DNA from 2 places in the Spirillospora sp. NPDC049024 genome. Region 1 is predicted to be linked to the other one. Evidence: riboswitches for the same ligand, from Rfam matches in the RefSeq annotation. Region 1 holds a riboswitch; the other holds the start of a gene.

Region 1 (4,364 bases):
CCCACCGTCTGCCCCAGTTCTTCAACCCGGCCCCGGAGACCGGCGGAGCCACGCCTCAGGCCCGGCTTCCACCGCGCGGGGCATGCCGTGCGAAAGGTCCGTTCCAAGGGCGAGGGCATGCCATCCGGAGTAAGTCCAGGCCCGCTATCAAGCGGTCGCGTTCTGGCCACGGCAACGGCATCGGAGGGAACTCTCAAAGCGGAGGCGACGTCCGGGACGCGACACATCCCGCCGGTTTCAAGACCGCAACCGGAAGGAACGGGCATATGCCGCCCGCCCCTGGGGCGCCGGAAACAGCGAGCATCTCGGCCAAAGCATGTATGGCGCATGCGAGCGGAGTCGCGTGCGCGCCGGCGCGCGCACGCGACTCCGTGGTATCGGACGGGCGGTATTGGAACCCCGCGAGCGCCTCCCGGCACCCGGGAGATGCCCTCAGAAGGCCGAGGATTCAGGCCGGGGGCGCTTTACCACGAGCGTCCCGGCGACCCTGTCGTGAACGGCCTGGCGGCTCGTGCCCTCGAACACGGCCCCCGCGTTCACGATCCAGAAGATGCTCGCGAGCAGACCGAGAACGGGAATCGGGCGCAGTCCGATCGGCACCGAATAGACGGCGGCGCGCAGAACGCAGCGCAGAACGTCCGGACGCGCGTGTGCACCGGAGGACTCGGCCTCCCCCGGAGACGCGCTCTCCTCGGGCTCGGGGGCCGTCACGGGCACGAATCCGGGCACGGAAACGGGTATGGCCGAGGCGCCCCCGGGACCGGCGGCGCCGGCGGCCTCCCCGGCCCCCTGTGCCGCCGCTCCAGAGGCCTCCTGAGCGGTCGCCGCGACCACCTCGATGCCCGCGACGCGCTTGCCGAGCGTCCGGCCCCAGAGGGCGAGCTGGACCGCCTCGTAGAGCAGCATGCATCCGGCCACGGCTGTCGGAGCCACGACGTCCGCCGTGTGCCCGGACACGAGCTCGCGGACGACGAGAACGACGGGGATGCCGACGACGAGCGTGTCGACGACGCGCGCGAGGAGCCTCTGTCCGGGCTCGGCGAGCGGTGCCGCCATCGTGGCCTTAGCCCGCGTACTCGGAGTACTCGGAATCGTCATATCCGACCCGCTCGTCGATGACGAGCGTGCCGGCGAAGCGGTCATGCAGTGACTGGTGCAGGGGCTGGTCCCAGATCGCCCAGAGGTAGGCCATGAGCGCGCCCGCCCAGACCAGCACCATCCCGTACGCGGCGTAGTCCCACACCATCACCGCCAAGACGAGGAAGAAGAAAACGCCGAGCTGGTAACCGACGTGGGTGATCCCCGCCCGCCAGACCGCCTGCGTCGTGGTGATCGGGCTGCCCGCAGGACGCGCCTGGACGACGCCAAGGCCGAGGACGCGCTTCCCAAGCGTGCGCCCCCACATGGACAACTGGACGGCCTCGTAGATGAACGGCAGCACGGACAGCACGCAGAAGAGGGTGAAGATGATGGGCCAGTTCCACACACCCCCCTCGTCCTCGGTCTTGCTGCCGGGCTTGCCCAGACCGAAGGCACCGATCGTCACCGGAAGGACGAGGGCGAATCCGAAGACCGCGACGAGCGCGTTGTCGATGATCCGGGCGCCCGCCCGGCGGTGGATCGGCGCCAGCGCCAGATCGCCGCCGTCGTCGTAGGAGCCGTGGTGGTCGTAGGAGCCGTGGTCGTCATAGGCGGGCTGCTGGTTCCACTGCTGCTGCGACTGCCACTGCTGCTGAGGCTGCTGGGGCTGCTGCCACTGCTGCTGGGACGACGGCTGCTGCTGCGGCTGCTGCCACTGAGGACCTTGGTACTGGGGCGGCGGGCCGTACGAACCCTGCCCCTGCTGGGGCCGATAAGGCCGCCCGCTGTGGGGGGAATCGCTCATTTGAGTCAGTCCTCCAGGCGAAGCAACATCCGGGTGTTGCCCAACGTATTCGGCTTGACCCGGTCGAGGTCCAAGAACTCTGCCACGCCTTCGTCGTAGGAGCGGAGAAGTTCCTCGTACACCTCAGGCGCCACCGGAGTCCCCAGGATCTGCTGGAAGCCGTGGCGGGCGAAGAACTCCACCTCGAAGGTAAGGCAGAACACCCTCCGCACGCCGAGTTCCCGTGCGGTCTCCAGGAGGCGGGTCACGATCCGGTGCCCGATTCCCCGTCCCCCGCACTCCTTCTCAACGGCGACCGAGCGGACCTCCGCGAGGTCCTCCCACATGACGTGGAGGGCGCCGCACCCGACGACGCGCCCAGGCGTCCCGTGCTGGATGTCCTCGGCGACCCAGAACTCCTGGACGTCCTCGTACAGCTTGACCGTCGTCTTCTTCAGCAGGCGCCGCCCCGACCCGGCGTACAGATCGACGAGCCTGCGTATCTCCTGGACGTCGGCGGTGCGGGCACGCCGGATCACGACTTCCACAAACAGGCGAGATTATCGAACGCCGCCGCTCGCCAGGGGCACCCCTCCGCGCAGGCGGCCGAACGCGCCGCCACCGCGCCGCGCCACCTGCGAATTCGCATGTTCTGGTTGGCATCCCATGCGGGTTCCGTTAGTGTCCATCGCTGACGTCGGCCGACCGCAGGACGGAGGCCGAACCGCCGAGTCCCAAGGCCGCAACCAGCGTCCTGGGAGCCGGGGACCCACTTTCGGAGCGTTTCGGGGGATCGCCCTGACGACCAACCGTGAGGGGTGAATCCGCAGCCGCGAGCGATCGGTCGCGCGCGGCCGCGGACGGGCTGCTCCGGCCCCAACCCGTCAGCTAACCCGGTAGGCGGCTGAGGAGAGGAGTATTCGTGAAGCGATCGCGGCATGCTTCCCTTTCACGCTTCTACGGGCGCGCGGCCACGGCGGTCGGCGCGCTCATCGTCGTTTCGGCCGCTCCGTACGCGCTCGTCCCGCACACGCTCGCCGTCGCGCACGCCGACCCCGACCCCTCGGCCAAGGAGCTGAGGACGAAGGCCCTCAAGCTCGCCGACCAGCTGGAGCAGCTCACCGAGCAGTACAACGGGCTGAAGGTCAGGCTCGCGCAGTCGCAGCGCGCCGCCAAGGTGGCCACGGAGAACGCCAAGCGGCAGGAGAAGACGCTAGAGACGCTCCGCCAGAAGGTCGGATCCCTCGCGGCGACGAGCTACATGCAGGGCGGCTCCGACCCCACGGTCTCCTTCGTCGCCTCCCAGGACCCGCAGTCCATCCTCGACCAGGCCGCGACCCTGCACTACTTCGCCAAGCAGGACAGCACCCAGGTGCTCGGGCTCATGCAGGCCATGCAGTCCGCGCAGCGGGCCCGCAAGTCCGCCGAGTCCCGCGCCAAGCAGGTGAAGGATCTGAAGTCGCAGCTCGAGTCGCAGCGCACGAAGGTCACCGACGCCTACGAGAAGATCCGCGGCAAGCTCGTCGACAAGGACCCCACCCAGCTCGCCAAGCTCCCGGTCGTCGGCACCGGCAAGGCCGCGCAGGCGCTCCGGTACGCGATGAGCAAGATCGGCCGCCCGTACGTGTGGGGCGCCGCCGGGCCGAGCACCTTCGACTGCTCCGGCCTCACGATGTGGGCCTACAAGCAGGTCGGCATCAACCTGCCGCACTACACCGGCAGCCAGTGGAACGCGGGAACGCACGTGTCGCGCAGCGAGCTGCAGCCCGGCGACCTCGTGTTCTTCTACTCCGACCTGCACCACATGGGCATCTACGTCGGCGGCGGCAAGATGCTGCACGCCCCGCAGACCGGAGACGTCGTGAAGATCGCCTCCATGGACGGACGCCCCTTCGCCGGCGGAGTGCGGGTCGCCTGACCGGGGCCCGGCAGGCAACGCGTACGACGATCGATACCGCCGTGGCTGCGGACTTCGCCGCGCCGACCGTGCCAGTGAGGGCGGACGTGTCGGGCAGGGCACACGTGGTGGTCCTGCCGGCTTTCGGGCCGGCTCAGGGGGCGTGCCCGGTTCGAACGCCGTCCGCGGCGGCGCCTTCTGCAGGGACCTACCTGCCAGGGCGCCGGCGCCGCCGCTGCGGGGTCGGACGGAATTCGAACGAGCCGCCAATTCTCCGGATGACGCCCGCCGTCCCCTGGCGAGCGTCGGGGGTGCAGGCTAGATGAGCTGCCTCCGGGCCGCCCACACCACGGCCTCGATAGGGGTGTTGACCTCCAGCCGGTCGCAGATCGTCCGCAGCCGGCGCCGCAAGGTCCGAGCGCTCAGTTCCAGCTTGCGTGCCGCCACATCGGCGGTGACACCGCTGGCGATCTGGGCGAGCAGTCGGATCTCCTCTTCGCTCAGCCCGAAATCGTCGGTGCCACGACGTGCGAGTGTGGCTGCTGTTTCCACTCCGTCCTCCCTCGTCCGTGGTGATGACCGCGGGGATGCAGCCGTCCGCTG
Region 2 (4,364 bases), on a different contig from region 1:
CCCTGCTCGTGCAGCACTGTCGCCATGTCGGAATCCTACGAGTACCGGACGGGATCGGCCTAGCCGCGGTCACGCGCCGTTGGAAGGCTGGCGGCATGAGCAGAAAGTCAGACATCGGTCCGGACGGACGCCTGCCCGCCGACCTCGTGAGCAGCTACCGAGAGCACGGTTTCGTACGAGTCCGCGGGGTGCTCGGGCCGGAGCAGGTCGAGCGTTTCAGAGCGGCCGCGGAGGCGTACCTCGACGCCCATCGCGGGGACAGCCTGGAGAAGGGCGGCACCTTCAGCCAGCTGGTGAACGTGTGGCAGCCCGACGAGACCCTGCGGGACCTCACGTTCGACCGGCGGCTCGGCCGGATCGCCGAGCAGCTGGCCGGATTCCCGCTGCGGCTGTGGCACGACCAGATGCTGGTGAAGGAACCGCACAGCAACACCGCCACCGAGTTCCACCAGGACCGCCCGTACTGGCCGCACGCCGGTGACCGGCTCCCGCTCTCGGCGTGGATCGCGCTGGTCGACGTCCCGCCCGAACGGGGATGCATGACGTTCCTGCCCGGCACGCAGGACCGCAGCGGCCTGCGCGCACAGGACCTCCATGACGCGGACGACCTGTTCGCGGCGGATCCCGAACTGCGGTGGATCCCGCGCGTGACCGTCCCGCTCCGAGCGGGGGACTGCACCTTCCACAGCGGCTACACCGGCCATATGGCCCTGCCGAACTCCACCGATCTGGCCAGGCTCGCGCACGTCGTCATCTACATGGACGCGGACACCGTCTTCAGCGGCGACCCGCACCCCGTGACCGACTCCCTGGGCCTCGTCAAGGGAGCGCGGCTGGACGGCGAAGCCTTCCCCCGCCCGTGGGCGTGACCCGCAACCGGCGCGGGGCGGATGTCCGGCAGAATGTGGGCGGGACGGAGGTGACCCGATGTCCGCACTTGGAGGATCGCTCGAACGCTCCATCATGGACGTGCTCTGGGCCGCGCCCGGTCCGCTGCGCGTCCGCGAGCTGCTGGCCGAGCTGAACCGGAACACGGAGAGGACGCTGGCCTACAACACCGTGCAGACCGTGGCGGAGCGCCTGGCGCAGAAGGGGCTCCTGCGGCGCACCCAGGACGGGACGGCCTTCCGCTACAGCCCGACGCGGGCGCGGGAGGAGTACGCGGTCGAGCTGATGATGGACGCGCTGAGCGAGTCCGCGGACCACGGCGCCATCCTGGCGCGGTTCGCCGAGAGCGTCCCGCCGGAGGACGCGCGGCACCTTCTGGACGCGCTGCGGCGGCGGACCGCCGGCGAAGACGCGTGATCCCGTGACCTACGTGGTGGCCGGCCTGGTCGTTTCGGTGGTCCTGCTGGGATGCGCGGCAGGGCCCGCGCTGGACCTCCTCAGGCGCTCGGCCGTCGGCCCGGGGACGGCCGTCGCCTGCTGGACGGCGGCCCTCGCCGGGACGTCCATCGCCGCCGCCGGCGCCGCCGCGGCGGCGCTGCTCGCGCCGCCCGGGCCGGGCCACGGATTCCTGTCCTGGCTGCGCGACTGCCTGCCCCACCACGGCCGCCTCGCCACCGCCGCCGCTGCCGCCGCGAGCGCCGTCCTCGCCGCGGCCTGCGGCGCCGTGCTCGCCCGCGGCCTGCCGAGGCTCGGCCGGGCCGTGCGGCGCCGCCGGCGGCACCGGGAGATGCTGCGGCTGGTCGCCCGCGAGGACGGCCGCCACCCGGACGTCCTCGTCCTCGACCACCCCGTGCCCGCGGCGTACTCGCTGCCGTCCCGGCACCGCGCGATCGTGGTCAGCACCGGGGCCCTGGAGGCGCTCGGCGCCGAGGAGCTCGACGCCGTCCTGGCGCACGAGCGGGCGCACCTGCGCCAGCGGCACCACGTGCTGCTGCTGGCGCTCGACCTGCTCCACGCGATGCTGCCGTGGCTGCCGACCGTCCGGCGCGCGAAGGCGCGGCTGCCGCTGCTGCTGGAGATGGCCGCGGACGACGCCGCGGTCCGCGCTCACGGCAGGACGGCGCTGGTGGCCGCGCTGTGCCGGCTCTCGGCGGGGCCCGCCGTCGCGGGAGCGCTCGGGGCGGCGGGTGCGCCGGCCGCCGGTGCGCTGCTGGAGCGGGTGCTGCGGCTGGAGGGCGGCGCTCCGGAGAGGCCGCGCCGCGCCGCCCGCCTCGCGGCGGCCCTGTTCGTGGTGGCGGCGGTCGCCGTGCCGCTCCTGGCCGGGGCCGTGGCGGTGGCCGAGCTGGCGCGGACGTGCTGAGGCGGCTCGGAGGTCTGGCGAAATGCGGGATGATGTGGCGAATCGCCCCATGATCTCCTACGCTCCGTAGGAGGTCGCGGTCCGACGTCCCCGCCGGGGACGGCCGGCGACCACGCCGAATCCCGCGGACGGCTCCGTCCCGGGAACCGGGGACCCGATCTCCAGGGGTGAATCCGTCCAGCGGGACGGTAGGGCGACTCCGGCCCGAACCCGGCAGCTGACCCGGTAGGCGGTACAGGAGAGGACGCCGCATGCAGCCACGCGCTGCCAGCACCCGAAGGACGGCCCGGCGACGGGCCGTCACCGGCACGGCATGGACGACCGCCATCGTGCTGTCCACCGGGCTTTTCACGCCTGCGCCCGTCCACGCCGAGCCCAAGCCGACGCGCAAGCAGCTGACCGCCCAGCAGGAGAAGCTCGCCGACGAGGCCGAGAAGCTCAGCGAGCAGTACAACGGCCTGCGCGAACGGCTCAAGCAGGCCGAGCACGCGGCGAAGACCGCCAGGGCCGGCGCGCTGCGCCGGCAGAAGGCCCTGGACGAGGCCCGCGAGCGCATGGCGAAGATCGCCGCCGACAGCTACAAGAACGGCCCGGTGGACCCGGCCATCGCCTTCGCCTCGTCCTCCGACCCGCAGGCCGTCCTGGACCAGTCGGCGACCCTCAACTACTTCGCCAAGCAGAACGACGTCCGCATCACGCAGATGCTCCAGGTGATGCAGGGCGCGGACCGCTCCCGCAAGGCCGCCGAGCAGCGCGCCGCCCAGGTGCGCGCGCTCACCGGCGAGGCGAAGAAGAAGCGCCGCGAACTGCAGATCAAGCTCAAGAAGGTCGAGAAGCAGCTCGGCACCTACAACACCGCGGGCTCACGGCCCGGCTCCATCCCCAACGTCGGCTCCGGCGGAGCGTCGGCGAAGGCGATGACGGCCGTCCGGGCCGCCCTGAGCCAGCTCGGCGTGCCCTACTCCTGGGGCGGCGGCAACGCTTCTGGCCCGTCCTACGGCACCGCGCAGGGCGCCAACATCAAGGGCTTCGACTGCTCCGGGCTGACCCTGTACGCCTACGCGCAGGTCGGCATCACCCTGGGCCACTACACCGGCAGCCAGTACAACGCCGGAACCCACGTGAGCATGAGCCAGCTCAAGCCCGGCGACCTGGTGTTCTTCCACAGCGACCTGCACCACATGGGCATGTACATCGGCAACGGCAACATGGTCCACGCGCCGCAGACCGGCGACGTCGTCAAGATCGCCCCGATCGCCGGCCGCCCCTTCGCCGGCGGGGTCCGCGTCGCCTGACGCAGGGCGCGGCCTTGCGCGCCGCGCCGTCCCGGGCCTCCTACACTGCCGCGACGTGCTCGTCGAGGTACCAGCCGTAGGGGCCCGGGGCCGTACTGGCCGCAGCGCGGGGAGCGTAGTGCCGGGAGTAGAGCGCCGCGACGAGTTCGCCGCGGCTGCGCACGCCGGTCTTGCCGAACACCGCCTTGAGGTGGTCCTGCACCGTGAACGGTGAGATCCCCAGGGCGGCGGCCATCTGCCTGGTGCTCCGCCCCTGGGCGGCGAGCCCGGTGATCTGCCGTTCCCGGGGCGTCAGCCCGTAGGCGCCCGCGATCACCTCGCTGAGCACCGCGGGCCTGGCACCCTCGATGATGACCGCCACGCGGTCCGCGGCGCCCTCCCCGCCGGACGCCGGGGAACCGTGCAGCACCACCCAGCGCCCGTCCCTGGCCGGCAGGGCCGCCCTGGCCAGCCCGTCACCGGAGGAGGCGGCCGCCGCGACGGCGCGCAGCGCGCTCGGCAGGCGCCCCCGGTCGTCGACGGCCTCCAGCCAGGCCCGCGCGTCCGCGCTGCTGACCTCGACCTCGCCCGCCGCGGTCACCAGCAGCATGCCGGGCGGATGGTCGAGGCCGTCCGGGGCGGCGAGCGCGGCGCGCAGCAGCGTGAGCCGGAACAGGTCGGCGATCGGCGTGGAGACCGCCGCCAGCAGCGTCAGCTCGTCGTCGGTGAACGGCGTCGCGGGCGCTCGCCGGTACAGGGTGAGCGAGCCCCAGCAGCCCTCCCGCGAGCGCAGGACCACCCGCGCCTCGTCGACGACGTCCAGCCCGCGCAGCAGGAGCCGG

Evidence for each region. A riboswitch is a leader RNA that binds a small molecule or an ion and turns the genes downstream of it on or off. The one in region 1 is predicted to bind cyclic di-AMP.
Region 2: another riboswitch for cyclic di-AMP. It lies ahead of AB0C21_RS42840 (NlpC/P60 family protein); the one in region 1 lies ahead of AB0C21_RS05760 (C40 family peptidase).

Annotation. Positions count from the first base shown of each region.
Region 1 covers NZ_JBEZFD010000003.1:35,862-40,225, forward strand. Annotated here, with positions in the region: gene AB0C21_RS05745 (RDD family protein) at 433-1,056, opposite strand; gene AB0C21_RS05750 (RDD family protein) at 1,064-1,885, opposite strand; gene AB0C21_RS05755 (amino-acid N-acetyltransferase) at 1,891-2,412, opposite strand; cyclic di-AMP (ydaO/yuaA leader) riboswitch at 2,593-2,783, shown strand; gene AB0C21_RS05760 (C40 family peptidase) at 2,787-3,782, shown strand; gene AB0C21_RS05765 (transcriptional regulator) at 4,080-4,313, opposite strand.
Region 2 covers NZ_JBEZFD010000048.1:1,019-5,382, forward strand. Annotated here, with positions in the region: gene AB0C21_RS42820 (helix-turn-helix domain-containing protein) at 1-26, opposite strand, end outside; gene AB0C21_RS42825 (phytanoyl-CoA dioxygenase family protein) at 96-869, shown strand; gene AB0C21_RS42830 (BlaI/MecI/CopY family transcriptional regulator) at 928-1,305, shown strand; gene AB0C21_RS42835 (M56 family metallopeptidase) at 1,310-2,248, shown strand; cyclic di-AMP (ydaO/yuaA leader) riboswitch at 2,352-2,496, shown strand; gene AB0C21_RS42840 (NlpC/P60 family protein) at 2,500-3,543, shown strand; gene AB0C21_RS42845 (response regulator transcription factor) at 3,584-4,364, opposite strand, start outside.